3 regions of the Paenibacillus sp. FSL R5-0527 genome follow, and region 1 is predicted to be linked to each of the others. Evidence: a T-box and tRNA genes for the amino acid it is inferred to sense, from the RefSeq annotation. Region 1 holds a T-box; the other regions hold tRNA genes.
The links. A T-box is a leader RNA that pairs with one kind of tRNA and senses whether it is charged. The one in region 1 lies ahead of NYE69_RS27790 (valine--tRNA ligase), so its partner is inferred to be a tRNA-Val.
Positions count from the first base shown of each region.

Region 1 (9,554 bases):
AACATCCCCATCATCATATGCAGCTTGCGGTAGCGGTAAACTTCCGGAAGGCTTTTCGCCAGCGCCTCCGCGCCTTCCGGATTATGGGCTCCATCCAGCACGATGCGCGGCTCTTCCTTTACCAGCTCAAGACGTCCCGCCCAAAAAGCGGTGCGAAAGCCGTCCAACAGCGGCTCGTCTTCCAAAATGAAGGCCAGGTACTGCCGCAGCACTTCGAGGACCATCATCACCCCGGCCGCATTTTTGCATTGATGCTCCCCCTGCATGCCGATGGCGATGTCCAGCTCGCGAAATGGGCCGCAGAAACGCACGGTTTGCGCAGCCGCCTCGACATCCAGACGCTCAAACTTGAACTGTTCGCCAAGCAAATATAGATTCGCCCGCTTGCCAAGGGCCGTTTCCCTCAGCACGGCAATCGCTTCCGGCTGCTCCACGCAGCTTACCACCGGAACCCCGGGTTTGATGATGCCCGCCTTCTCGCGGGCGATCTGCTCGATGGTATCGCCAAGCACGTCCATATGATCATAACCGATATTCGTAATCAGCGAAACAATCGGCGTGACGATATTGGTAACATCCATCCTTCCCCCAAGGCCGGTCTCCCATACCACGACATCAGGATAACAGACCTCGGCGAAATAAAGGATCGCAATGGCCGTGCTGACCTCAAACATCGTCGGCGAGCCGAGCTCGGTTTCGGCAATTTCCCGCACGAGCGGCAACACCCGGCGCGCCAGCTCAAGGAGCGTCTCTTCGGGAATATCCGCTTCGTCATATTGAAAACGGTTCGTAAATTTCGTGATATAAGGGGACGTAAACGTCCCGACATGGTATCCGCATTCGCGCAGCGTCCGGGTGAGAAAAGCGCAGGACGAACCTTTGCCGTTTGTCCCGGCGACATGTATAAATTTCAGTCTCCGCTCGGGATTTCCCAAACGCTCCATCATCAGCTCGATGCGTTCCAGTCCCGGGCGGATTCCGAACGGAATCAGCCCGTTTATCCAGTCGACCGCTTCTTCATAGCTGCCCAGCGCAAGCGGCCGTATATCTTCGTCTGTAAGATCCCCCATGGTCTTCACCTTCATTTTGAATTAGTTTGCCTATATAAGCTGAACGAACTATTGATTGTACGGATCAGGGCAGCCGTGTGAAATGTTCTTACGATCGCTGCCCGCCCCAGATTTCTATGATTAAGTAGATTCATACATAGTAGAAATCTGGTCACAAAGGCGACCACTGCCGTTTCTAGAATCATTTCACACTCTTGCCTAACCTTCACATTTCATTAGTTCAACTTATATAGCCCTAGCCCTTCAGTTCCTCGATCCGGGCCAGCACCTTATCGCGTTTTTCGGCATAATCGGCCATTTTGGCGCGTTCCTCTTCGATGACTTTTGCCGGCGCTTTGGATACGAACCCTTCGTTGGCGAGCTTCTTCTCCACCCGTTCCACTTCCTTGTTCAGGTGATCGAGCTCTTTGTTCAAACGTTCGATTTCCTGCTGAATATCAATCAGCCCGGACAGCGGCAAATACAGGTCTGCTCCGGTCACGACGGCGGTCATCGCCTTGCCGGGTACGGCCGCGGTCAAGGACGCTTCGTATTCCGAAGTGTTGCAGAACCGGCGGATATAATGTTCGTTGCGGGCGATCACTTCGAGCGTTTCGGAACTGCCGGGCTTAACCACAAGTTCGATCTTTTTGCTCATCGGCACGTTCACTTCGGCGCGGATATTGCGCACGGCGCGAATGATGTCGATCAGCAGATTCATTTCTTGAACGGCGTCCGGAGCTTCCAGAGCCGGATCGTACTCAGGCCATGCAGCCAGCGTAATCGTCTCGCCTTTATGCGGCAAATGCTGCCATATTTCCTCGGAAATAAACGGCATGAACGGATGGATCATCCGCAGCGTACGATCCAGCACAAAGGCCAGCACGCCTTGCGTTTTCCGCTTAGCCGCGGCATCTTCGCCGTAAAGGGACAGCTTGGCGAATTCGATGTACCAGTCGCAAAGATCGTCCCAAATAAAATTATACAGCAGGCGTCCGGTTTCCCCGAACTCGTATGCATCGATCAAACGGGTAATCTCTTTGGCCGTCTCGTTGAAACGGTGCAAAATCCAGCGATCGGCCGTCGCCAATTCTCCGCTGATATCGATATCTTCGTAAGCCACGCCGTCCAGATTCATCAAAGCGAACCGGGAGGCGTTCCAGATTTTGTTCGCGAAATTGCGCGCCTGTTCGACGCGTTCCCAACGGAAGCGCAAATCCTGCCCCGGCGTGCTGCTTGTCGAAATCATGTAGCGCATCGCATCCGCGCCGTATTTCTCGATCACTTCGAGCGGATCGACGCCGTTGCCCAGCGATTTGGACATTTTCCGCCCTTCGCTGTCGCGCACGAGCCCGTGAATAAGCACGTCCTTAAACGGAATTTCGCCTTTAAATTCGAGCGACGTAAAAATCATCCGCGCTACCCAGAAATAGATGATGTCGTATCCGGTCACAAGCACATCGGTCGGGAAATACCGCTTCAGGTCCTCGCTGGATTCGTCCGGCCAGCCCAGCGTCGAAAACGGCCACAAGGCCGAGCTGAACCACGTGTCGAGCACGTCCTCGTCCTGCTTCAGATCGTCGCGGCCAAGTTTGGCGCGGGCTTCCTCCTCGCTGCGGGCCACGACCATCTCGCCCGTCGCCTCGCAGTACCAGGCCGGAATCCGGTGCCCCCACCACAGCTGACGGGAAATACACCAGTCGCGTACGTTTTCGATCCAGTGCAAATAAATTTTTTCGAAGCGGTCCGGTACGAAATTGACGCCTTTCCCGGATTTTTGCGCGGCGATGGCCGCTTCCGCGAGAGGTTTCATTTTCACGAACCACTGCGTCGACAAATACGGCTCGACCACCGCGCCCGTACGTTCGCTGTGTCCGACCTGATGCACGTGATCCTCGATTTTGACGAGAACGCCGAGTTCCTGCAAGTCCTTAACGATTTGCTTGCGGCATTCGCTGCGGTCCAGCCCCTGGTATTTGCCGGCTTCCCCATTCATCGTGCCGCTTTCGTCCATGACGCTTATTTGCGGCAGATTATGGCGGAGACCTACCTCGAAGTCGTTCGGGTCATGCGCCGGTGTAATTTTAACCGCGCCGCTGCCGAACTCCTTCTCGACATATTCATCCGCGATAATCGGGATTTCCCGGCCGACGATCGGCAGGCGCAGCGTTTTGCCGACCAGCTGCCGGTACCGTTCGTCCTCCGGATGGACCGCTACGGCCGTATCGCCGAGCATCGTCTCCGGACGCGTAGTCGCTACGGTGATGAAGCCGCTGCCGTCGCTGAGCGGATACTGCAGGTGATATAGGTGTCCGTTAACTTCTTTATATTCAACCTCGATGTCGGACAGCGCGGTGCGCGCGGCCGGATCCCAGTTGATGATATATTTGCCGCGGTAGATCAAGCCTTTTTCGTACAGCTTCACGAACACTTCGCGAACTGCTTGGGAAAGCCCCTCGTCCAGTGTAAAGCGCTCGCGCGAATAGTCAAGCGAAAAGCCCATTTTCGCCCATTGCTCGTGGATCGTGGCGGCGTATTGGTCCTTCCATTCCCAGACGCGTTCCAGGAACTTCTCGCGCCCCAAATCGTAACGGCTGACGCCTTGCTCGCGTAGTTTTTGCTCCACTTTCGTTTGCGTGGCGATCCCCGCATGGTCCGATCCCGGCAGCCATAATGCGTCATAACCCTGCATCCGTTTTGTCCGGATCAAAATATCCTGCAGCGTGAAATCCAGCGCATGGCCGATATGCAGCATGCCGGTCACGTTTGGCGGCGGGATTACGATCGTGTACGGCTGCGCGTCCTGACGCTGGCCGGCTTTGAAAAAGCCCCCCTCCATCCAATAACGGTACCACTTCTGTTCGGCCGATTTCGGGTCGTACGTCGTTGGCATTTCCGTTTGACTTTGTTGACCTTGGTTTTCCGTCATACCATTCAACCTCCGTTACAAATAAGCATCGCCTTCGCTTGCCGAAGATAATCCGCGTCCCATGAGACCGCGAGTATTCCCGGCAGCTTCCTGCAAAGCGCCCTTTGCGGCGGGACCTCGCTTTCTTCGGACCTTCGCCGCAAAAAACAAAAAAAGCCTTTCGTCTCAAAGGACGAAAGGCTTTACTTTCGCGGTACCACCTTTGTTTCGCGGCATTCAACCTTCCTTCGCCGGCCCCATTGATCCGGCAAAAAAGTTGACTCCGCGACACTCAAGCAGATAACGGCTGCTACCGGTCCGTTCTAACGGCTATCTCCGCTCAAACGGACGACTCCCGGGCGACTTCGGCCAGCTAACATCCTGCGGAATCTTTCAGCGTGTGGGTTCCGCTCTCTGAAGGGTTCACTGCCCTACTCTTCCCATTCCAAGTCGTTGACGCAATCATTTTGCTTGAATCTATATTATCATAACTTGGAAACCCGCGGGAGTCAATATTTAGCCCTGCATAACGGATCAAACGCCTACGGAATGTACAAAATTTGCCCTTCGGCCAAGTGGTTTTCGGACAGGCGATTGTACAACTGCAGTTCGCGGGAGCTCAGGTGATAGCGCTCAGCGATGTCATCCAGCGTTTCTTCCCGCTGTACGATCACCAGCTTGACCTTGCGGAACGGGGTTTGTTCCTCGCCTCCGTGAACAAAAAGATTTTTCCACAAGAGCTCCTCGCCATCGCCAATCTCCGCCTCGTCAGACGCCGCCGGGGAATACGCCGCTTGCGACTGCAGATCGTTCTGCGGCCGCGAAGAAATCAGTTTCTTGAGGCCAAAAGGCTCGCTTTCTTTTTCTTCGGTGCTTTTTTTGCTGCCTAGCGCGATCTTCAGTTCTTTTTTCTCCTCCTGGTGCTGCAGCAAAGAATTTTCCGCTTCGGCCTGCGCCAGACTTTCCGACAACACGTTTTCCGGTTCCTGGACGGCCTCGGCTGCGGCTTTATCCGGCCCGGCCGCAGCTTTTTCCTCTACGGCTTCGGAGAACGAAGGAAAGGCAGCTTCTTGCGGTTCCGCCTCGCTTGCCGCTACGTTTGCCGGCTCGTTTTCCGGCGCTTCGAAATGCAGCGGTTCTTTTTTCGCTTCCTTTTTGGCGGCGTCGATTTTTGCGGCTTCGCTTTTCACCGGTTCTTTTTCGGCGGCTTGGACGGGGGCGGCTTCGGGTTTCGCCGGTTCGCTCAAACGGTCCGCGGATTCCGGCTCGATAAAGGGGAGCATTTCCTGTTTGAACCATGCGTCATTAAACTGCTCAAACTCCGTTTGCTGCAGTATGCCTTGAACCGGGAGGGCGTATTCCTTGTCCGTCCACGGCCCGGCAGACGGTTCTGCGCTTTCCTCCTCCAACCATAGAGAGGTCGGCTCCGGCTCTGGCTCGGGGGCCGGCTTCGGTTTCGGCTCGTCCGGGCTCCGCTTCTCTTTCAGCGCTTCCTCCGGAAACGCCTGCCATTCCGTAAGTTTCGGGACTTCGGGTTCGAAACGGATCTCTTCTTGCTCCGCAAAAGAGAGGCCGCCCGCCTCCTCCTCGGGACTAACGCCCGGAACGACGTGTGCGGTCGTAAATTCCCGATCCTTCCAGCTATCGGCTTCCACCGCCAGCGAAGATGTCTCGACGCCCTTGAGCGACAAGACGCCGGTAATGTTCAAGCTGCGCGCGCTAAGCAGATCCACATCGAAGTTTTCAATTTCCACCGTGATATCCTCCAACCGGTTCACCCGGCTGAGCGGAATCGTAATTTCTACGGGGATCCAATGCTCCAGGCTGCGGGTCTCTCCTCCCCCCCGATACAAACCGGCCAGTAGCAAATGACCTCTTAATGAAGCATAGTCCTGTCCGGGAATGACCTGAATTTTCGGGAAAAGTTCAATTTCCTCCAGCTCTTCAATGCCGATCACATCTTCCGATAAATGAACGCGCTCGTAAATATCGAAACGAAGACCATAGGATTGATCAGCCAAAACGCTACCTCCTTTCAGCATATCCAAACATGATTCAGCATGCATATGTCATGATCCAAATCATCCTCGTTTTATCTATATGCCTTCGAAAAAGAGTGCATGCCAGCTTTTTGCTACCCGCGGTTTCTGCTCCTGGCCGCATTCATTAGCGTGTACTGCCCCTCACTGACCGCCCGAAAAACTCTTTTTGCCTGTTAACCTATAGAGTACGGGAATCAAGGCCAGCCCGATTGCGGCTACGGCCGTTATGCTAACCGCCTGTTCCGCCGTGAATCCTGCCTTGAAGTTATGAAGCACGGGATTAAACCATTGAAACACCCGCGAGACAATCCAGTACCGGGCAAACGTTTGAGATGCTTCCGGAAGCACGCTGACGCCGATAAATCCTCCGGTTCCGAAAAAGGTTGCGATCGACAACACGATGACGGTCGGTTGCAGCACCCGGTAATTTTTCAAAACATGAGCCAACCATAGCCCGGCGCAAGCGCAAGCGATCATCACCGGAATCATCATCAGATAAACCTGAAGCAGCGGCGAGGTGTATATTTTCATTTTAAAGGCGAAAACCGCAAGCAACAAGGAAGGGATCGAACAGATAACGGCGGTGGTTACGGCCGCAGCTACATTCCCCAGACCAGCCAACCATAACGGCTGCGGGGTCAGAAGGATTTCCTTCTTCGTTCTGTTCTCGTTTTCAAAAGCATGCAGATTGCCCGCCGTTATCGTCGCCCCCATAAAGAGAGAAAGCAGCAGGCAGCTTCCGGCGATGTAAGATACTCTCCAAACATCATGCGGTTTTTCCGTGATCAGTTTCGGCACTACTCTGAGACCGCCGTTTAAAGCCAACTCATCCAAAATACTGTGCTCCAATCGCAGCCGTACATTTTTCATCATATCGCTATTGATGTTAAACGTCTCAATATAAACGTCTTTTGATTTCGCGTAGTCGGAAGGGATCCGTATCAGCAGTTGCAGGCGTCCTTCTCTGACTTTGGCTCTCGCTTTCTCCAAATCCCTCTCCACCACATTGTAATACTTCGTTATATTGGAATGACTTTGCTCAATGCTCCGCACAAGGGACTTCGATTCCGCGTTATTGGCCTCATCGACTAGCCCTACAGGCCACTGATCGCCCCCCGCTCCCATAATAACCGCCGTCAGGTACATTAAAATCAGCGGCAGTAGTATAGGAGCGATGATTAGCTGTTTCTGCCTGCTTAAAATCTTCAAATTACGTACAAACATTCCGACTGCCGCATATAAAGAAGTTTTCATTTTTCTAAGCCGCCTCTCCTACTGTCCTTGAGAATAAGACAAGTTTCTCTTTAACCGGAACACCGCCATGAAAACGAACAGCGCCGTGAGCGCGAGCATGAACAGCAAACCCTTAAACTCATACGCTGCCGCAGATGCAAGAAAGGTACTCCGCATATTTTCCACCACATCGGAGACCGGAATCCGGCTCGATAATCGCCACAACCATTCGACCGGTCCGCCGTAAGCGAACCCGCGAATGGAGGATTCATTGCCGCAAACCAAATAGAGAAAAATTCCAATCACGGCGGACAGAGTGATGATCGGCATCGACTTGCGCAACCACACCCCGAGCATACTGCCGACCGCTCCGCCGAACAGGAACAACAGGGCAATCCAAAACCACAAAATGGGGGACATTCGGGTAGCTGGAAAAGACAGCGTAACACTCATAATCCCCAATACGAACAGGACGCTGATGATCGTCTGCAAAAAGGCGGTAATCCATTTTCCCAGTACAAAAGGAAGAAAACCGATAGAAGTAAGTACGATTTCCTTGCTCGTCCTTTCCTCCCATTCCCGCGCAATGAGCATTCCGGTATTGACCATGGATGTATACGTTACGGCGAACATGAGCAGGCCGATAGAAATGTACAGTTTCATCGACACGTCCCGGGGAAACTTCGCGTATTGCTGGACGATCTCGATGTTATGATCCGGGGCCGTTGCCTGTTGAAACAGATAGATGGCGTGCGACAACCGGATTTGAAAATTTTTGGTGGCATCCGAGTTGATATTATGAACATAGAGTTTAACTTCCGGAGCCGAGGTTCGCTGCTTGAGATCTTGGTCAAAAGCCGCCGGGATCTCGATCAGCGCTTCCGCTTCCCCGTTTTCATACCGCCGAAAGGCTTCATCCGGGTCGGTCGTTTGGACAATAAAGTAGGGTCCGTCGACCGAACTCATGTCCGTCAACATCCGAACAAACCGGTCGCTGAACTCTCCTTCCGATTCCCTTGCGATCACGACTGGATTGGTGGCGGACACTTGAGTGATCAACGAATAAAGAAAAACGAATACAACGGGTACGATAATGCTAAGTACCATTAACGAAGGATTCCTCCAGGTCATTTTGAGATCCTTCCAAACGATCGCCTTGGTTCCTTTCAACATGGCTTTGCCCTCCGATCAGTTCCTTAATTGGCGTCCGGTAAAATGCAGAAAGACGTCGTTTAATGTCGGTTCCTTCCACTCGAAGCTGATGAGCCCGTCGTTTTCGGCGTCAAACGATTTCAACATGCGCAAAGCGGTCTTTTTATCGGCAACTTTGACCAGCACCTTATTCGCTTCGAGCACTGGAAAGCATTCTCCACCCAGCCGCACAAAGGCAGTCCGGGCATCATTTTCCCGTTCGAAAATCAATGCCATAGCGTTATCGGTAATCCTCTCTTTCAACTGCTGCGGTGAACCGGAAGCCACGACGCTTCCCCGATCGATAATGACGATCCGGTCAGCCAGCGAGTCCGCTTCCTCCATGTAATTGGTTGTCAAAAATACGGTTTTGCCTTCCCCGGTCAACTCCCGGATGCGGGTCCATATCGAGTTCCGCGACTGAACGTCAACACCTAAGGTGGGCTCATCAAGCAAAATCAGATCGGGCGAGGTCAGAAGGGCCCGGGCTAACGCGAGCCGCCGCTGCATCCCCCCCGAATACGTTCCCACACGGTCATTCTGTCTTTCGCTCAGGCCGACCAATTCCAGCAGCTTGCCGATTTGCGAGGTCCACATCCGTTTTTCGATCCCATAATACTGCGCGTGAAACAGCAGATTCTCTCTGGCCGTCAGATCATTGTATAGTGCAGTCTCCTGGGGGACGACGGACAGTTTGCGGCGGACGGTCCGCATTTCTTTGGCGGGATCGAGCCCAAACACTCGGACGTCCCCCCGGGTCGGCCGGGAGAGTCCATTGATGAGATTAATGGTCGTCGTCTTGCCGGAACCGTTCGGACCGAGCAAGCAGAAAACTTCCCCCTGATTAACTTCAATGGACAACTGCTCCAGGGCGTAGAAGCGCTCCCGATTTTTTCGGGGATAGGACATTTCGACGTGATTCAATGCAACAACACTCACAAAAGCTCATCCTCTCCATTTTACTTACTAAGTACTTACTCAATAATATAGTTAAAAAAAATTAACCCAAGATCTTTAGAAACTGCTGGACCGTCGTACGAATATAAATTTCTCTTGTCTCTGCGTTCCGGGTAAACCGGTCATACAGCAGGAAATACATGACCATGGCCGTTTGGATGTTTCTTACCGCCA
Region 1 covers NZ_JBBOYI010000001.1:6,213,525-6,223,078, forward strand. Annotated here, with positions in the region: gene NYE69_RS27785 (bifunctional folylpolyglutamate synthase/dihydrofolate synthase) at 1-1,070, opposite strand, end outside; gene NYE69_RS27790 (valine--tRNA ligase) at 1,306-3,978, opposite strand; T-box leader at 4,144-4,414, opposite strand; gene NYE69_RS27795 (LysM peptidoglycan-binding domain-containing protein) at 4,500-5,978, opposite strand; gene NYE69_RS27800 (ABC transporter permease) at 6,141-7,253, opposite strand; gene NYE69_RS27805 (ABC transporter permease) at 7,272-8,405, opposite strand; gene NYE69_RS27810 (ATP-binding cassette domain-containing protein) at 8,421-9,362, opposite strand; gene NYE69_RS27815 (TetR/AcrR family transcriptional regulator) at 9,424-9,554, opposite strand, start outside.

Region 2 (9,554 bases), 760 kb from region 1:
GCAGAACTTCGCGCAGCAGGTGCGCGTCATCCTCGCCTTGCTCGCGAACCGAGCGCAGCTCGGCCAGCAGTTGAACCTGTAGGTAACTCAGCGGATCAACGTAAGGATTCCGCAGGCGGATCGATTCCTGAAGCCCCGGGACATTGTCGAGAATTTCGGAGATGCCGGCGATCTTCAGGACCATCTCCCGCGTCAACCGGAATTCTTCTTCGATCTGACCAAAGACCCGCTCCTTCGCTTCCGAATCGGAACACATATTGGCGTATTCCTGTGCGATTACCAAGTCCGCCTTAATCAAGGCGAACTGCAGCGTATCGATCACGGAGCGGAAAAACGAGAAGTGCTGATACATTTCCTGCAGTATTTTCAGATTTTCTTCTTTGTTCTGATAAAAATTCATCAGTCCGGTGCCGGCGGCATACCAAGCCGGGAATAGATAGCGGCTTTGCGTCCAGGCAAATACCCAAGGAATCGCCCGGAGATCCTCAAACCGGTCGCTGTTTTTGCGTTTGGACGGGCGCGAGCCGATATTCAGTTCGCCGATCTCGACAAGCGGCGTAGATTCCCGGAAAAACTTCAGGAAATTCGGTTCGCGGAACACGAGATCCTGGTATTTGCTCAGCGAAGTCTCCGAGATGCCGGCCATGATTTCTTCCCAGCGCTCTTCCTCGGGGTTGCACTTCTGACGCAGCTTGGCAAGCTTGTTGGCCTCGATCAATGCGGAGGTAGCCTGCTCCAGACTGCGGTAGGCGATGCCTCGCAAAGAATAACGCGACGAGAGCACTTCACCCTGCTCGGTGATCTTGATGCCTCCTCCGATCGTTTCCGGCGGCTGTACCAGAATGCTGCGGTTCAGCGGCATGCCCCCGCGGCCAAGCGCGCCTCCGCGGCCGTGGAAAAACTTCAGCTTAACTCCGTATTGGTTGGCCGTCGCCGTAATTTGCTTCATCGCGACGCGCAGCTCCCAGTTGGCCGTGACCACGCCGCCGTCCTTGTTGCTGTCGGAGTATCCCAGCATAATTTCCTGCAGATCATTCATCGCCGCCACCGATTGCCGATAGATCGGCATGGTGAACAACTGATTCATGATGCCCGGCGCGGCATGCAGATCATCGATCGTCTCAAACAGCGGCACGGATTGCAGTGTGCAGGTTACGCTGCCGTCCGCTTCCTTATGGAACAATCCGACTTCTTTGGCAAAAACCATAACTTCGAGAATATCGCTGGCCGCTTCCGTCATACTGATCAGGTAGCTGGTAATACATTGCTTTCCGTACTCTTGTTGCGCACGGTATATCGCACGGTATACTTCCAGGCATTCATTGGTGCTTTCGCTGTAATCCTGATAAGGCGACGTCAACGGACGAGGATCGTTCAGCAGTTTTTCCAACAGCTTGACCTTCTCCTCTTCCTCCAGTTCGGAATAGTTCGGCACGATATTCATGTTCGCCAAGATTTCCGTCATGGCGTTCTCGTGCTCTTTGCTGTGCTGGCGAACGTCCAGGGTCGCCGTGTGGAAGCCGAACAGCTCCACCTGGCGGATCAGCTTTTTAAGATGCGTATCGGCTACATAGTCCGCATAATGGTGGCGCAGACTGCGGTCGATGATTTTCAAGTCCTCGATAAACTCGCTCACGTTGGCGTAGCGCTCCGGAGTGTCCTTTTTCGCGTCGTCCAGCAGATTGTGCAGTTTCTCCACCATGTAAGTCAGTTTAATGCGATAGGGCTCCTTCTCGTTGTTCCATTGCTGCGTTTTTTGCAGCTTTACCTGAAGCCGGTCGCGTTGAATGGAGGCCATCAGCTCGTCGGTCACGTCGATGATCGTGGTGCAGAAGCTCAGATGCTTGAACAAATCGCTCAAAATGTGCTGATACTCGCGCACGGCCAGCTTCCGCTGCATCCGCAGCGTTTGCCAGGTCACGTCCGCGGTAACGGACGGGTTGCCGTCCCGGTCGCCGCCGATCCACGAACCAAAGCGCAGGTAAGCGGGCACGTGCCAATAATGCTCCGGATAGTATTTGGTCAGGCTGCGTTCCAGTTCCTGATATACTTCGGGAAGCACATGAAACAGCGTCTCATGAAAATAGTACATCCCGTTTCTGACCTCATCGAGCACCGTGGGCTTACGATCGCGCAGCTCATCGGTTTGCCAAAGCGTGATCACTTCATTTAGCAGCTTCTCTCTAAGCTGTTCACGCTCGCGGAACGTAAGGGTAGGATTATCGAGCTGCATGACATCGTCGGCAATCCGTTTGTGAATATCCAAGATCGCCCGCCGCATCGCTTCGGTAGGGTGTGCCGTCATCACAAGCTCCAGGGACATACCCTCCATGATTTCCTTAACTTCGACATAAGTGAAACCCTGTTCCTTCAGGCCTTTAATGGCGGCCTCGATCGTTCCCGATTGAACGGCTTCTCCGGCCGAACGTTCGTAATCCCGCTTGCGGCGAATCCGATGATTCTGCTCGGCAATATTGACGAGCTGAAAGTAAATGGCAAAAGCACGGATAACTTGGTGACGAATTCCGGGTTCAAGAGAATTGATCATTTCCTTAAACTCATCATGCAATTCGGGTAAAAATACAGCCCGCAGCGATTTACTGGCTTCACGAATCTTCTCGACAATATCCAAGAGCTCGTTACCGCCCTGATGTACCAGGACCTCTCCTAGAATATTGCCCAAAAAACGAATGTCGCGCCGGAGCAGGTTGTTTGAGTTGCTTGTGCCTGCGGTAACCGTTAGTTCAGTCATGTTTCTCCCCCATTTCATCCCTATTCCGTCTTTTCTAAAGCTTTCTTAACATAATACAATAATCTCCCCCGAAAATCTTCACCTAATTTGTAAGATTTCGCGGTGAGACGGTTGGATTACAAACTTAACATTGAGTAAATATTCATATTCACTAATAAGATACAGCAGCCTCAAGATTATGTGCACCATTATATTTAAAATAAATCATGTTTAAAATGAAAAATTAATCATTTCATATTTATGCATGATAGGGCTAATACACTCACTACAGCGCAATCCTCTAAAGGAAGAACTTTCCACCCGCAGCCGGGGACCAAGACAGTGCGTTGCGACGTCCCGTTTAAGCAACCATTACTTACCTTAACACGGTAAAGCAATAAAATACAAGAATATAAATAAATTTTTTGTTCAATAAGCTACAGTTATCATGAGGCCAACTTTCAAAATGATTATTCCGATATCTATAACAAAAAACATCATCTTCCGATGATGTTGCTGTTATATATGGAGCGGGTGATGGGAATCGAACCCACGCTACCAGCTTGGAAGGCTGGAGTTCTACCATTGAACTACACCCGCATAACACCCAAAACTTTAATGGTCGGGACGACACGATTCGAACATGCGACCCCCTGGTCCCAAACCAGGTGCTCTACCAAGCTGAGCTACGTCCCGAGATATGTTGGCCAATCTTTATGCCAAACATTTATTTTGTTAAAATGGCGCGCCCTAAGAGATTCGAACTCCTGACCTTTAGATTCGTAGTCTAACGCTCTATCCAGCTGAGCTAAGGGCGCAAATTATGGAGCGGACGACGGGAATCGAACCCGCGACCCTCGCCTTGGCAAGGCGATGCTCTACCGCTGAGCCACGTCCGCATAATCTGGTGCGCGTGGAGGGACTTGAACCCCCACGTCAAAGACGCTAGATCCTAAGTCTAGTGCGTCTGCCAATTCCGCCACACGCGCGTAATCATCATTTCCCTCGTTAACTTGAGGAAACTGGTGAGCCATGAAGGACTCGAACCTTCGACACCCTGATTAAAAGTCAGGTGCTCTACCAACTGAGCTAATGGCTCATACCCAAAATGGCTGGGGATATAGGATTCGAACCTATGCATGACGGAGTCAAAGTCCGTTGCCTTACCGCTTGGCTAATCCCCATTAACAATGGTGAAGGCTGAGGGGATCGAACCCCCGACCCTCTGCTTGTAAGGCAGATGCTCTCCCAGCTGAGCTAAGCCTCCGTATGTATGGTGACCCGTAGGGGATACTCTCGCTTCGCGAGAGACTGCGAAGTATTCCTAACGAAGCTCATGCTCCGTCGAACCCCTATAAGGGTTTCTCACCCTACTTTGAGGTAATGAAGGAAGCAATGACCCGTAGGGGATTCGAACCCCTGTTACCTCCGTGAAAGGGAGGTGTCTTAACCCCTTGACCAACGGGCCTTATGTAAAAAGCTCTCAACCGGGATCGAACCGGTGACCTCATCCTTACCATGGATGCACTCTACCTACTGAGCTATGAGAGCAAATGGCTCCCCGAACAGGACTCGAACCTGTGACAACTCGATTAACAGTCGAGTGCTCTACCGACTGAGCTATCAGGGAACATTGCTTGGCGGCGTCCTACTCTCCCAGGACCCTTCGGTCCAAGTACCATCGGCGCTGGAGGGCTTAACGGTCGTGTTCGGGATGGGTACGCGTGGAACCCCTCCGCCATCGCCACCAAACGATTCAAGGTTAATCCTTGAAAACTGGATACGAAACAAATTTGCTGTTTTAGTTCCCCTACTCCATTTCGGGGTATTTGTTTGGATAAGCCCTCGACCGATTAGTACCTGTCAGCTCCATGCATTGCTGCACTTCCACCTCAGGCCTATCAACCTCGTCGTCTTCAAGGGGTCTTACTAATTGGGAAATCTCATCTTGAGGGGGGCTTCACGCTTAGATGCTTTCAGCGCTTATCCCGTCCGCACTTAGCTACCCAGCTGTGCTCCTGGCGGAACAACTGGTACACCAGCGGTGCGTCCATCCCGGTCCTCTCGTACTAAGGACAGCTCCTCTCAAATTTCCTGCGCCCACGACAGATAGGGACCGAACTGTCTCACGACGTTCTGAACCCAGCTCGCGTACCGCTTTAATGGGCGAACAGCCCAACCCTTGGGACCTACTTCAGCCCCAGGATGCGATGAGCCGACATCGAGGTGCCAAACCTCCCCGTCGATGTGGACTCTTGGGGGAGATAAGCCTGTTATCCCCAGGGTAGCTTTTATCCGTTGAGCGATGGCCCTTCCATGCGGTACCACCGGATCACTAAGCCCGACTTTCGTCCCTGCTCGACTTGTCAGTCTCGCAGTCAAGCTCCCTTTTGCCTTTGCACTCTGCGAATGATTTCCAACCATTCTGAGGGAACCTTGGGGCGCCTCCGTTACTCTTTAGGAGGCGACCGCCCCAGTCAAACTGCCCGCCTGACACGGTCCCCGTACCGGCTTACGGTACTGGGTTAGAACTCCGATACGATCAGGGTGGTATCCCAACGTCGCCTCCATGGAAGCTTGCGCTCCCACTTCCTAGGCTCCCACCTATCCTGTACAAATCGTATCAAAGTCCAATATCAAGCTGCAGTAAAGCTCCATGGGGTCTTTCCGTCTTGTCGCGGGTAACCTGCATCTTCACAGGTATTAAAATTTCACCGGATCTCTCGTTGAGACAGCGCCCAAGTCGTTACGCCATTCGTGCGGGTCAGAATTTACCTGACAAGGAATTTCGCTACCTTAGGACCGTTATAGTTACGGCCGCCGTTTACTGGGGCTTCGGTTCACAGCTTCGGGTTTAACCCCTAACCGCTCCCCTTAACCTTCCAGCACCGGGCAGGCGTCAGCCCGTATACTTCGCCTTGCGGCTTCGCACAGACCTGTGTTTTTGCTAAACAGTCGCTTGGGCCTTTTCACTGCGGCCCCCTCGAGCTATTCACTCTACCGGGGCACCCCTTCTCCCGAAGTTACGGGGTCATTTTGCCGAGTTCCTTAACGAGAGTTCTTCCGCGCGCCTTAGAATTCTCTTCTCGCCTACCTGTGTCGGTTTGCGGTACGGGCACCTTCTCCTGGCTAGAGGCTTTTCTCGGCAGTGTGAGATCATGACCTTCGGTACTGTAAATTTTCCCTCCCCATCACAGCCCAGCCTTACGGTGTGCGGATTTGCCTACACACCAGCCTCACTGCTTGGACGGGGCATTCCATCGCCCCGCGTCACTACCCTCCTGCGTCACCCCATCGCTCGTAGCGGATTATGGTGGTACAGGAATTAGAGCCTGTTGTCCTTCGACTACGCCTTTCGGCCTCGCCTTAGGTCCCGACTTACCCTGAGCGGACGAACCTTCCTCAGGAACCCTTAGGCTTTCGGCGGATCAGATTCTCACTGATCTTTTCGTTACTCATACCGGCATTCTCACTTGTATGAAGTCCAGCGCTCCTTACGGTACACCTTCAACCTACATACAACGCTCCCCTACCCCTGATCTTACGATCAAGCCATAGCTTCGGTGGTGTGTTTAGCCCCGTTACATTTTCGGCGCAGAGTCACTCGACCAGTGAGCTATTACGCACTCTTTAAATGGTGGCTGCTTCTAAGCCAACATCCTGGTTGTCTGTGCAACTCCACATCCTTTCCCACTTAACACACACTTGGGGACCTTAGCTGATGGTCTGGGCTGTTTCCCTTTTGACAATGGATCTTAGCACTCACTGTCTGACTCCCGGTGAATCAGTCTATGGCATTCGGAGTTTGACTGAGCTTGGTAACCCTTGCGGGCCCCGCACCCAATCAGTGCTCTACCTCCACGACTGTCACACCGAGGCTAGCCCTAAAGCTATTTCGGGGAGAACCAGCTATCTCCGAGTTCGATTGGAATTTCTCCGCTACCCCCACCTCATCCCCGCACTTTTCAACGTACGTGGGTTCGGGCCTCCAGTGCGTGTTACCGCACCTTCACCCTGGACAGGGGTAGATCACACGGTTTCGGGTCTACGCCTACAAACTAAATTCGCCCTATTCAGACTCGCTTTCGCTGCGGCTCCGGCTTCTCGCCTTAACCTTGCTTGCAAACGTAACTCGCCGGTTCATTCTACAAAAGGCACGCCATCACCCATATAGAGGGCTCTGACTTCTTGTAAGCACACGGTTTCAGGTTCTGTTTCACTCCCCTTCCGGGGTGCTTTTCACCTTTCCCTCACGGTACTGCTTCACTATCGGTCGCTAGGGAGTATTTAGCCTTACCAGATGGTCCTGGCAGATTCATACGGGGTTTCACGTGCCCCGCACTACTCGGGATCCGTCTCGGAGGGCAGAGACTTTCGATTACAGGGCTTTTACCTTCTCTGGCCGGCCTTTCCAGACCTGTTCGTCTAACCTCCGCCTTTGTAACTCCATGTGAGACGTCCCACAACCCCGAAGAGCAAGCTCTTCGGTTTAGGCTAATCCGCGTTCGCTCGCCGCTACTGACGGAATCACTATTGTTTTCTCTTCCTCAGGGTACTTAGATGTTTCAGTTCCCCTGGTATGCCTCTTCACCACCTATGGATTCAGTGATGAGTGACTAGGTATTACCCCAGCCGGGTTTCCCCATTCGGACATCCCCGGATCGATGCTTGCTTACAGCTCCCCGAGGCAGTTTCGTTGTTCGCCACGTCCTTCTTCGGCTCCTAGCGCCTAGGCATCCTCCGTGTGCTCTTAGTAGCTTAACCATGATTTTTCCCGAAGGAAAAACATCAAACCACTAATATCTTCACTTGTTTTGACACAAGTTCAGCTAAAAGGATTGTTCTAAAACGCAAATTTCGTTTCGTTATCCAGTTTTCAAGGATCAAGTTTCTTCGCCATTTTACCGGCGGAAGAATATCTTATCATCTCCTGCCTCACCGTTCAACCGGCAAGTGTTGGGAAGATAAGCTTGAGAGTTGAACTCTCAAAACTGACCAACGAGTGAGTAAGTTCGCTAACCCGAGTTAGCTATTTGAATGCTTCCATCGCAGGAAGCGATTCTCCATAGAAAGGAGGTGATCCAGCCGCACCTTCCGATACGGCTACCTTGTTACGACTTCACCCCAATCATCTACCCCACCTTCGGCGGCTGGCCCCTTGCGGTTACCTCACCGACTTCGGGTGTTGTAAACTCTCGTGGTGTGACGGGCGGTGTGTACAAGACCCGGGAACGTATTCACCGCGGCATGCTGATCCGCGATTACTAGCAATTCCGACTTCATGCAGGCGAGTTGCAGCCTGCAATCCGAACTGAGACCGGCTTTTCTAGGATTCGCTCCAGATCGCTCCTTCGCTTCCCGTTGTACCGGCCATTGTAGTACGTGTGTAGCCCAGGTCATAAGGGGCATGATGATTTGACGTCATCCCCACCTTCCTCCGGTTTGTCACCGGCAGTCACTCTAGAGTGCCCACCATTACATGCTGGCAACTAAAGTCAAGGGTTGCGCTCGTTGCGGGACTTAACCCAACATCTCACGACACGAGCTGACGACAACCATGCACCACCTGTCTCCTCTGTCCCGAAGGAAAGCCATATCTCTACAGCGGTCAGAGGGATGTCAAGACCTGGTAAGGTTCTTCGCGTTGCTTCGAATTAAACCACATACTCCACTGCTTGTGCGGGTCCCCGTCAATTCCTTTGAGTTTCAGCCTTGCGGCCGTACTCCCCAGGCGGAGTGCTTAATGTGTTTACTTCGGCACCAAGGGTATCGAAACCCCTAACACCTAGCACTCATCGTTTACGGCGTGGACTACCAGGGTATCTAATCCTGTTTGCTCCCCACGCTTTCGCGCCTCAGCGTCAGTTACAGCCCAGAGAGTCGCCTTCGCCACTGGTGTTCCTCCACATCTCTACGCATTTCACCGCTACACGTGGAATTCCACTCTCCTCTTCTGCACTCAAGCCGTCCAGTTTCCAGTGCGACCCGGGGTTGAGCCCCAGGATTAAACACCAGACTTAAACAGCCGCCTGCGCGCGCTTTACGCCCAATAATTCCGGACAACGCTTGCCCCCTACGTATTACCGCGGCTGCTGGCACGTAGTTAGCCGGGGCTTTCTTCTCAGGTACCGTCACTCTCCTGGCAGTTACTCCAGAAGACGTTCTTCCCTGGCAACAGAGCTTTACGATCCGAAAACCTTCATCACTCACGCGGCGTTGCTCCGTCAGACTTTCGTCCATTGCGGAAGATTCCCTACTGCTGCCTCCCGTAGGAGTCTGGGCCGTGTCTCAGTCCCAGTGTGGCCGTTCACCCTCTCAGGTCGGCTACGCATCGTCGCCTTGGTGAGCCGTTACCCCACCAACTAGCTAATGCGCCGCAGGCCCATCCGTAAGTGACAGATTGCTCCGCCTTTCCCAAGCCTCCCATGCGAGAGACTTGATTATCCGGTATTAGCTACCGTTTCCGGTAGTTATCCCGGTCTTACGGGCAGGTTGCCTACGTGTTACTCACCCGTCCGCCGCTAACCATCAGGAGTGCAAGCACTCCTTCAGGTCCGCTCGACTTGCATGTATTAGGCACGCCGCCAGCGTTCGTCCTGAGCCAGGATCAAACTCTCCAATAAAGGTTGTTTGACTTGCTCATTTAGAAAAACTGACGAGAATTTTAATTCTCATTTATACTCACTCGTTGTTCAGTTTTCAAAGATCAACTTCGCTTTTCGTTCATCGCCGTTGTTTCAGCGGCGACTTTTATAATATATCACAGTGTTCTAGGTTTTTGCAAGAGTTTTTTTGAATTTTTTTATTTCCACTTTAACCCAAC
Region 2 covers NZ_JBBOYI010000001.1:6,972,970-6,982,523, forward strand. Annotated here, with positions in the region: gene ppc (phosphoenolpyruvate carboxylase) at 1-2,752, opposite strand, end outside; tRNA gene NYE69_RS31480 (tRNA-Gly) at 3,258-3,331, opposite strand; tRNA gene NYE69_RS31485 (tRNA-Pro) at 3,351-3,427, opposite strand; tRNA gene NYE69_RS31490 (tRNA-Arg) at 3,473-3,549, opposite strand; tRNA gene NYE69_RS31495 (tRNA-Gly) at 3,556-3,630, opposite strand; tRNA gene NYE69_RS31500 (tRNA-Leu) at 3,637-3,720, opposite strand; tRNA gene NYE69_RS31505 (tRNA-Lys) at 3,755-3,830, opposite strand; tRNA gene NYE69_RS31510 (tRNA-Gln) at 3,841-3,915, opposite strand; tRNA gene NYE69_RS31515 (tRNA-Val) at 3,923-3,998, opposite strand; tRNA gene NYE69_RS31520 (tRNA-Glu) at 4,128-4,199, opposite strand; tRNA gene NYE69_RS31525 (tRNA-Thr) at 4,210-4,282, opposite strand; tRNA gene NYE69_RS31530 (tRNA-Asn) at 4,286-4,361, opposite strand; rRNA gene rrf (5S ribosomal RNA) at 4,367-4,483, opposite strand; rRNA gene NYE69_RS31540 (23S ribosomal RNA) at 4,565-7,495, opposite strand; rRNA gene NYE69_RS31545 (16S ribosomal RNA) at 7,801-9,354, opposite strand.
Region 2: it encodes a tRNA-Val, which carries the amino acid that the T-box ahead of NYE69_RS27790 (valine--tRNA ligase) is inferred to sense. The anticodon was not compared.

Region 3 (9,554 bases), 600 kb from region 1:
TTTGATGTTTTTCCTTCGGGAAAAATCATGGTTAAGCTACTAAGAGCACACGGAGGATGCCTAGGCGCTAGGAGCCGAAGAAGGACGTGGCGAACAACGAAACTGCCTCGGGGAGCTGTAAGCAAGCATCGATCCGGGGATGTCCGAATGGGGAAACCCGGCTGGGGTAATACCTAGTCACTCATCACTGAATCCATAGGTGGTGAAGAGGCATACCAGGGGAACTGAAACATCTAAGTACCCTGAGGAAGAGAAAACAATAGTGATTCCGTCAGTAGCGGCGAGCGAACGCGGATTAGCCTAAACCGAAGAGCTTGCTCTTCGGGGTTGTGGGACGTCTCACATGGAGTTACAAAGGCGGAGGTTAGACGAACAGGTCTGGAAAGGCCGGCCAGAGAAGGTAAAAGCCCTGTAATCGAAAGTCTCCGCCCTCCGAGACGGATCCCGAGTAGTGCGGGGCACGTGAAACCCCGTATGAATCTGCCAGGACCATCTGGTAAGGCTAAATACTCCCTAGCGACCGATAGTGAAGCAGTACCGTGAGGGAAAGGTGAAAAGCACCCCGGAAGGGGAGTGAAACAGAACCTGAAACCGTGTGCTTACAAGAAGTCAGAGCCCTCTATATGGGTGATGGCGTGCCTTTTGTAGAATGAACCGGCGAGTTACGTTTGCAAGCAAGGTTAAGGCGAGAAGCCGGAGCCGCAGCGAAAGCGAGTCTGAATAGGGCGAATTTAGTTTGTAGGCGTAGACCCGAAACCGTGTGATCTACCCCTGTCCAGGGTGAAGGTGCGGTAACACGCACTGGAGGCCCGAACCCACGTACGTTGAAAAGTGCGGGGATGAGGTGGGGGTAGCGGAGAAATTCCAATCGAACTCGGAGATAGCTGGTTCTCCCCGAAATAGCTTTAGGGCTAGCCTCGGTGTGACAGTCGTGGAGGTAGAGCACTGATTGGGTGCGGGGCCCGCAAGGGTTACCAAGCTCAGTCAAACTCCGAATGCCATAGACTGATTCACCGGGAGTCAGACAGTGAGTGCTAAGATCCATTGTCAAAAGGGAAACAGCCCAGACCATCAGCTAAGGTCCCCAAGTGTGTGTTAAGTGGGAAAGGATGTGGAGTTGCACAGACAACCAGGATGTTGGCTTAGAAGCAGCCACCATTTAAAGAGTGCGTAATAGCTCACTGGTCGAGTGACTCTGCGCCGAAAATGTAACGGGGCTAAACACACCACCGAAGCTATGGCTTGATCGTAAGATCAGGGGTAGGGGAGCGTTGTATGTAGGTTGAAGGTGTACCGTAAGGAGCGCTGGACTTCATACAAGTGAGAATGCCGGTATGAGTAACGAAAAGATCAGTGAGAATCTGATCCGCCGAAAGCCTAAGGGTTCCTGAGGAAGGTTCGTCCGCTCAGGGTAAGTCGGGACCTAAGGCGAGGCCGAAAGGCGTAGTCGAAGGACAACAGGTTGAAATTCCTGTACCACCATAATCCGCTACGAGCGATGGGGTGACGCAGGAGGGTAGTGACGCGGGGCGATGGAATGCCCCGTCCAAGCAGTGAGGCTGGTGTGTAGGCAAATCCGCACACCGTAAGGCTGGGCTGTGATGGGGAGGGAAAATTTACAGTACCGAAGGTCATGATCTCACACTGCCGAGAAAAGCCTCTAGCCAGGAGAAGGTGCCCGTACCGCAAACCGACACAGGTAGGCGAGAAGAGAATTCTAAGGCGCGCGGAAGAACTCTCGTTAAGGAACTCGGCAAAATGACCCCGTAACTTCGGGAGAAGGGGTGCCCCGGTAGAGTGAATAGCTCGAGGGGGCCGCAGTGAAAAGGCCCAAGCGACTGTTTAGCAAAAACACAGGTCTGTGCGAAGCCGCAAGGCGAAGTATACGGGCTGACGCCTGCCCGGTGCTGGAAGGTTAAGGGGAGCGGTTAGGGGTTAAACCCGAAGCTGTGAACCGAAGCCCCAGTAAACGGCGGCCGTAACTATAACGGTCCTAAGGTAGCGAAATTCCTTGTCAGGTAAATTCTGACCCGCACGAATGGCGTAACGACTTGGGCGCTGTCTCAACGAGAGATCCGGTGAAATTTTAATACCTGTGAAGATGCAGGTTACCCGCGACAAGACGGAAAGACCCCATGGAGCTTTACTGCAGCTTGATATTGGACTTTGATACGATTTGTACAGGATAGGTGGGAGCCTAGGAAGTGGGAGCGCAAGCTTCCATGGAGGCGACGTTGGGATACCACCCTGATCGTATCGGAGTTCTAACCCAGTACCGTAAGCCGGTACGGGGACCGTGTCAGGCGGGCAGTTTGACTGGGGCGGTCGCCTCCTAAAGAGTAACGGAGGCGCCCCAAGGTTCCCTCAGAATGGTTGGAAATCATTCGTAGAGTGCAAAGGCAAAAGGGAGCTTGACTGCGAGACTGACAAGTCGAGCAGGGACGAAAGTCGGGCTTAGTGATCCGGTGGTACCGCATGGAAGGGCCATCGCTCAACGGATAAAAGCTACCCTGGGGATAACAGGCTTATCTCCCCCAAGAGTCCACATCGACGGGGAGGTTTGGCACCTCGATGTCGGCTCATCGCATCCTGGGGCTGAAGTAGGTCCCAAGGGTTGGGCTGTTCGCCCATTAAAGCGGTACGCGAGCTGGGTTCAGAACGTCGTGAGACAGTTCGGTCCCTATCTGTCGTGGGCGCAGGAAATTTGAGAGGAGCTGTCCTTAGTACGAGAGGACCGGGATGGACGCACCGCTGGTGTACCAGTTGTTCCGCCAGGAGCACAGCTGGGTAGCTAAGTGCGGACGGGATAAGCGCTGAAAGCATCTAAGCGTGAAGCCCCCCTCAAGATGAGATTTCCCAATTAGTAAGACCCCTTGAAGACGACGAGGTTGATAGGCCTGAGGTGGAAGTGCAGCAATGCATGGAGCTGACAGGTACTAATCGGTCGAGGGCTTATCCAAACAAATACCCCGAAATGGAGTAGGGGAACTAAAACAGCAAATTTGTTTCGTATCCAGTTTTCAAGGATTAACACCTTGAAAATTTAATTAATGTTCCCTGATAGCTCAGTCGGTAGAGCACTCGACTGTTAATCGAGTTGTCACAGGTTCGAGTCCTGTTCGGGGAGTCATAGTCCCCAGAAAGTGTGGGTTTGCTTCTAAGCTTATACCGATTACTTTCTGGGGACCCCAAAACACGTGGAGAGGTGTCCGAGTTGGCCGAAGGAGCACGATTGGAAATCGTGTAGGCGTCACAAGCGTCTCGAGGGTTCGAATCCCTCTCTCTCCGCCATTAATCATATGGCCCGTTGGTCAAGGGGTTAAGACACCTCCCTTTCACGGAGGTAACAGGGGTTCGAATCCCCTACGGGTCACCACTTTCTTAATAGCTTCAAGCAGGGGTGAGAAACCCTATTAGGGGTTCGTCGGAGCATAGGCTTCGATAGGAATACTTCGCAGTCTCAAGCGAAGCGAGAGTATCCCCTACGGGTCATTGCTTTCTTAATATGTTTCAATTGGGGTTAAGAATCCCCCGAGAAGAGCTTTATTTACAGAAGTACTTGATTTGTTGCTATGTTATCTGGTACAATAAGATTTGTCTTTTCCATGGAGGCTTAGCTCAGCTGGGAGAGCATCTGCCTTACAAGCAGAGGGTCGGGGGTTCGATCCCCTCAGCCTCCACCATATTGTATTTTAACGACGCGGGGTGGAGCAGCCCGGTAGCTCGTCGGGCTCATAACCCGAAGGCCGCAGGTTCAAATCCTGCCCCCGCAATTAACTCCAAAATTAGTGATGAAAAGCTTAGGCTTGCTCGGATCGGTTTGTGGAGTTCGCAATTATCAGTGTGGAGCCGTGGTGTAGAGGCCTAACATGCCTGCCTGTCACGCAGGAGACCGCGGGTTCGAATCCCGTCGGCTCCGCCATTTATATCTAATTGCAAGGCTCGGTAGCTCAGTCGGTAGAGCAGAGGACTGAAAATCCTCGTGTCGGCGGTTCGATTCCGTCCCGAGCCACCATTAAAAAACGAAAATTAAAAGCCGGTGTAGCTCAATTGGTAGAGCAACTGACTTGTAATCAGTAGGTTGGGGGTTCAAGTCCTCTCGCCGGCACCACGTGGAGGCTTAGCGAAGTGGCCAAACGCAGCAGACTGTAAATCTGTTCTCTGACGAGTTCGGTGGTTCGAATCCATCAGCCTCCACCAGTTTTATCTAATAGGGGCATAGTTTAAAGGTAGAACAGCGGTCTCCAAAACCGTTAGTGTGGGTTCAATTCCTGCTGCCCCTGCCAGTTTTGAAACTTGAATAATATGGCGGTCGTGGCGAAGTGGTTAACGCACCGGATTGTGGCTCCGGCATTCGTGGGTTCGATCCCCATCGATCGCCCCATATTTTCAACTTTATTGGGGATTAGCCAAGCGGTAAGGCAACGGACTTTGACTCCGTCATGCATAGGTTCGAATCCTATATCCCCAGCCATTTATAAGCGGACGTGGCTCAGCGGTAGAGCATCGCCTTGCCAAGGCGAGGGTCGCGGGTTCGATTCCCGTCGTCCGCTCCATTTTTATCTTTGGCGCCATAGCCAAGTGGTAAGGCACAGCTCTGCAAAAGCTTTATCCCCAGTTCGAATCTGGGTGGCGCCTCCATTATTTTTACTTGCGGGAGTGGCGGAATCGGCAGACGCACAGGACTTAAAATCCTGCGGTAGGTGACTACCGTACCAGTTCAAGTCTGGTCTTCCGCACTTTGTATATATTTTATATTTGCCGGTGTGGCGGAATTGGCAGACGCGCGCGACTCAAAATCGTGAGGGAAACCGTGGAGGTTCGAGTCCTCTCACCGGCATATTCAAAATGATCAGCTCTTAAGAGGAGGATGCTCCTATCTTAAGAGCTTTTTTTGTATGATGAAAAAGAAGGGAAGGCGAAGTTGGGGAAGACTCAGAGTGATTTATGATTTTATTACCTGAATCTGTGTACGTGCTTTTGCTTATTATAATGAATTTTGAGATAAAAAGCCGTGAATAGCACCTCAAACCAAATAAGGTTGGGGTGCTATTCATTTTGTGGTTACGGGCGAAAAATCTGCGTGGGAGCTATGTTTTACCGAGGTTTGTGGAACGGTATGACAAGAAATAATGATTGACACCAATAATCGTTATAATTACAATTAAGTCATTAATCGTAATTATTACTATTAAAGAAGGGCGGCCGGAATTTTTGTGTCTTTGACCATGCCGGCCTAAAAAATTTATCGATGGAGGTAGATATGCGAATATTGGTAAGAAAGTTATTGGGGAGAAAGGCATTGCCAGCCCTAACGTACTTATTGGTTATGTTATTGCTCGTTACCGCTTGCAATTCCGGAACAACCGGGCATGAAAACGCGTCCGCGGACCCCAAAGATTTTACGGTCAAGGAGGAATTGGTTTTAGCGGTAGGAAAAGTGGATATCGGGATGTTCGACCCGAAGAAGGGCTGGGGAACGCACGCCCAGATTCGCCTGACTCACAGTTCGCTGCTAACCATTGATTCCGATCTGAACTTCATCGGAGATCTGGCCAAATCCTATTCCGTCAGCGCGGATGGATTAACGTGGACCTTTCCTCTCCGTGAAGACGTGAAATTTTCCAGTGGCGAACCTGTAACGGCCGAGGATGTCAAGTTTACATATGAAATGCTCAAGGAAGACGGTATAAAGTTTGATTTGTCTTTCGTCAAGTCGATCGAAATAGCGGACGGGAATACCATCCTCATTCATCTGAACGAGCCCCGTTCCACCTTTGTTAGCCAACTCACCGAAATCGGGATTGTTCCCAAGGCTCACTATAACGATCAATATTCCAACAATCCGATCGGTTCGGGACCCTATAAGGTCGTCCAATATAATGACGGCCAGCAGATCATTATGGAGTATAACCCGTATTGGTACGGGAAGGAGCCGCAATTCAAAAAATTGACGTTTCTGCTGCTGGAAGAGGACGCCGCCCTGGCCGCGGCGAAAGCCGGGCAAGCGGACATGGTCTATGTCCCGCCAACCTTTGCGGAACAACAAGTTCCAGGGATGACGCTTCGCACATTCGAAAGCATCGATTCCCGGGGAATCATGCTGCCCACCGTACCAAGCGGCGGCAAGGGAAAAACGAATGACAAAGAAGTGGAAGTCGGGAATGATGTGACCTCCGATCTGGCTATCCGCCAGGCGCTGAACATCGGGCTGGACCGCCAGAAACTGCTGGATGTGGCGCTGGGCGGGTACGGTCAAAAAGCATACTGCCTGTGCGATAATATGCCTTGGTTTAACGAAGAGACGGTTGTAGAAGACGGAGATATTGAAGCGGCGAAGCAAATTTTGGCCCGCGGAGGCTGGGCGGATGCCGATCAGGATGGCATTGTGGAAAAAGACGACCTGAAGGCGGAGTTCGACATGTACTACAGCTCCAGCGATCAGCTTCGCACCGACCTTTCGCTGGCCGTTGCCGACCAGGCCAAGGAATTTGGCATCAAGATCAATCTGATCGGCGCGACCTGGGATGAAATTTACGTCAAAGGCAAAACCGCCGCGGCAGCATGGGGAGGCGGAAGGCATCATCCTCACCAGTTGTATACGATGAATTCCTCCAAGGTTATCGACACGGGTTACAACAATATGTCCAACTATCGCAATGCCAAAGTTGATGAATATCTGGATCATGCGCTTACGGCAACCACGCAGGAGGAGGCCAATAAATACTGGAAGCTGGCGCAATGGGACGGACAGACAGGTTTCAGCGGAATCGGAGACGCCCCGATCGTTTGGCTGGTTCGCGTAGACCACTTGTATCTGGCCGATGAAAAGCTGGATCTCGGCAAACAGCCGGTTCACTCGCATGGTCATGAATGGGCGTTGTTCGGCAATATTACCGAATGGACATGGGGGAACCAGTCCGCTGCCGATGATCATATGTAAAGAAGGGGGATTCGCTTGATCAGAAGTATATCGATTCGTTGCATTCGCGTAGTAACCCTGCTGATTGGATTATCCATGTTGACCTTCTCCCTCGTCCAACTTTCGCCGATCGATCCCGTGAATGCTTATATCGGCGGAGACAGCTCGGCATCGCCGGAGCAAATCGAGAAGTTCAAAGCTTATTGGGGCGTCGACCAAAGTCCGGTAGAGAAGTATTTTTCCTGGGCGGGGGCGTTATTGCAAGGCAATTTCGGCACTTCTTTGCTGTATCGCAGCCCGGTCATCGATATTATTCAAAGCCGCTTTTTAACCTCGCTGGCGTTGATGGGAACGGCGTGGGTACTGTCCGGAGTGATCGGATATGCACTGGGCAGCATGGCCGCCATGAATCGCGGGAAGATGATTGACAGAGCGATCAAATGGTACAGCTACACGCTGGTGTCGACGCCGATTTTCTGGATGGGTCTCATCCTGATGATCGTTTTTGCGGTTTGGCTGCATTGGTTTCCCGTTGGTCTGGCTGTACCGGCGGGAGTTATGGAGAGCGAGGTGCGGTTCATCGACCGGCTGCATCACTTTGTTTTACCGGCGGTAACCTTAAGCATTTTGGGGGTAGCCAATGTCGCCATGCACACGCGTGAGAAAATGATCGACATCCTGAATTCGGAATACGTCGTGTTTGCCAGGGCCAGGGGAGAGAGCGGGTGGCAAATCTTCAAAAACCACGGCTTCCGCAACTCCATTCTTCCGGCGATTTCGCTTCAGTTTGCGTATTTTGGCGAGCTGTTTGGAGGTTCCATGCTTGCCGAGCAGGTATTCGCTTATCCCGGACTCGGCAGCACCTTAACGACGGCGGGGTTGAAGGGCGATCTTCCGCTGATGGTGGGCATCATTCTGATCAGTTCCTTGTTCGTTTTTGCCGGAAACCTGATCGCCGATGTACTGAACAATGTAATCGATCCCCGAACGAAGGAGGCGCGGTAATGCAGTCCGTACAAGAAGGATTTAATGCTCGCAAAAAAATGATCCGGATGCTCGTTGCCTCGATTGGTTTTCTGTTTGTGCTGCTGCTGCTCAGCTTTTTGCTGAGCGACGACAATCTTCGTTTGGGCGCAGGGGGCAAAAACCGGGCTCCAAGTATCAGTCACCTGTTTGGAACCGATTGGCTGGGAAGAGACATGTTCACACGGACGATCAAAGGCTTGCGTCTGTCGCTGACGATCGGCGCGTTTACTTCCTTGCTCAGTGTGGTGATTGCCGTAGTCATGGGGATTTGTGCGGCAACGTTCGGCAAAGCCGTGGATGCCGTCATTTCCTGGGTCATCGATTTGTTTATCGGCATGCCCCATCTTGTCTTTATGGTGCTCATTTGTTTTATTGCCGGCGGGGGCCTCTATGGCATCGTATTGGGGATTTCACTGACGCATTGGACAGCGCTGGCCAGAGTCGTCCGATCGGAGGTGCTCCAAATCAAAAATGCCGAATATATTCAAATCTCCAAAAGCTACGGGAAATCCCCTTGGTATATAGCCAGAAAGCATCTGCTGCCGGCGATTTTTCCGCAAATGATGATCGGCTTTCTGCTCATGTTTCCTCATGTAATCTTGCATGAAGCGGCACTGACCTTTTTGGGATTTGGCCTGTCTCCGCAAACGCCGGCTGTAGGCATTATTCTGTCGGAAGCGATGAACCATATTTCGACCGGAAAATGGTGGTTGGTCGTGTTTCCCGGCTTGCTGCTGGTCACGGTGATCAAAAGCTTTGACAGTATCGGCGAACAGTTCCGTATTTTGACGGAGCCGGTCAGTTCTCACGAATGAGCCGATGCTTCCGAAGCGAGTTTTGTACGAAGTTGATCAGGAAGCAACGCTCACAAAACTTTTAGGAGGCTAGCATGGGAGACGCTGAGAAGAACGTTTTGTTGAAGGTGGAGGATTTGTCGATTGGATTTTCACAATATTTGAAGGGGACACACAAGCGAATCATTCGTCCCATAGCGAATATGCATGTGGAAATTGGCGAGGGGGAAATCGTGGCGGTTGTCGGAGCTAGCGGCTCCGGCAAAAGCTTGCTGGCTCACGCCGTGTTGGGGATACTGCCCGGGAATGCGATCTGCAGCGGGAAAATGTTGTATAGAGGGGAAGAACTGACGGAAGAAAGAAAGAAGCGCCTGAGAGGGAGTGAAATTTCGTTCATTCCGCAATCCGTCAATTATCTCGATCCGCTGATGCGCGTAGGGCGGCAGGTTCAGATCGGACTTGACCGGAAAATTGCAAAGAAAAAGCAAGAAGAATTGTTTGTGCAATACGGACTGCAAGAAAGGGATGGGCGTCTTTTTCCGTTTGAATTGTCGGGAGGCATGCTGCGCAGGGTGCTGTTTGCCACAAGCGTCCGGGAAGGGATCAAGCTGGTCATTGCCGATGAACCTACGCCGGGAATCCATCCGCAGGCGCTTTCCGAAATCTTGCGGCAATTGAAGCAATTCGCGGCCGATGGGGCAGGGGTGATGCTGATTACCCATGATATCGTGTCTGCGCTGGAAATCGCGGATCGGGTGGCGGTTCTCAAGGACGGAACGACGATAGAAATTTCGGATGCGGCGGCATTTGCC
Region 3 covers NZ_JBBOYI010000001.1:6,814,858-6,824,411, reverse strand. Annotated here, with positions in the region: rRNA gene NYE69_RS30815 (23S ribosomal RNA) at 30-2,960, shown strand; tRNA gene NYE69_RS30810 (tRNA-Asn) at 3,055-3,127, shown strand; tRNA gene NYE69_RS30805 (tRNA-Ser) at 3,200-3,291, shown strand; tRNA gene NYE69_RS30800 (tRNA-Glu) at 3,302-3,376, shown strand; tRNA gene NYE69_RS30795 (tRNA-Val) at 3,608-3,683, shown strand; tRNA gene NYE69_RS30790 (tRNA-Met) at 3,700-3,773, shown strand; tRNA gene NYE69_RS30785 (tRNA-Asp) at 3,846-3,922, shown strand; tRNA gene NYE69_RS30780 (tRNA-Phe) at 3,940-4,015, shown strand; tRNA gene NYE69_RS30775 (tRNA-Thr) at 4,036-4,111, shown strand; tRNA gene NYE69_RS30770 (tRNA-Tyr) at 4,115-4,200, shown strand; tRNA gene NYE69_RS30765 (tRNA-Trp) at 4,213-4,286, shown strand; tRNA gene NYE69_RS30760 (tRNA-His) at 4,309-4,384, shown strand; tRNA gene NYE69_RS30755 (tRNA-Gln) at 4,400-4,474, shown strand; tRNA gene NYE69_RS30750 (tRNA-Gly) at 4,482-4,556, shown strand; tRNA gene NYE69_RS30745 (tRNA-Cys) at 4,568-4,641, shown strand; tRNA gene NYE69_RS30740 (tRNA-Leu) at 4,654-4,739, shown strand; tRNA gene NYE69_RS30735 (tRNA-Leu) at 4,761-4,840, shown strand; gene NYE69_RS30730 (ABC transporter substrate-binding protein) at 5,303-6,943, shown strand; gene NYE69_RS30725 (ABC transporter permease) at 6,959-7,927, shown strand; gene NYE69_RS30720 (ABC transporter permease) at 7,927-8,763, shown strand; gene NYE69_RS30715 (ATP-binding cassette domain-containing protein) at 8,838-9,554, shown strand, end outside.
Region 3: it encodes a tRNA-Val, which carries the amino acid that the T-box ahead of NYE69_RS27790 (valine--tRNA ligase) is inferred to sense. The anticodon was not compared.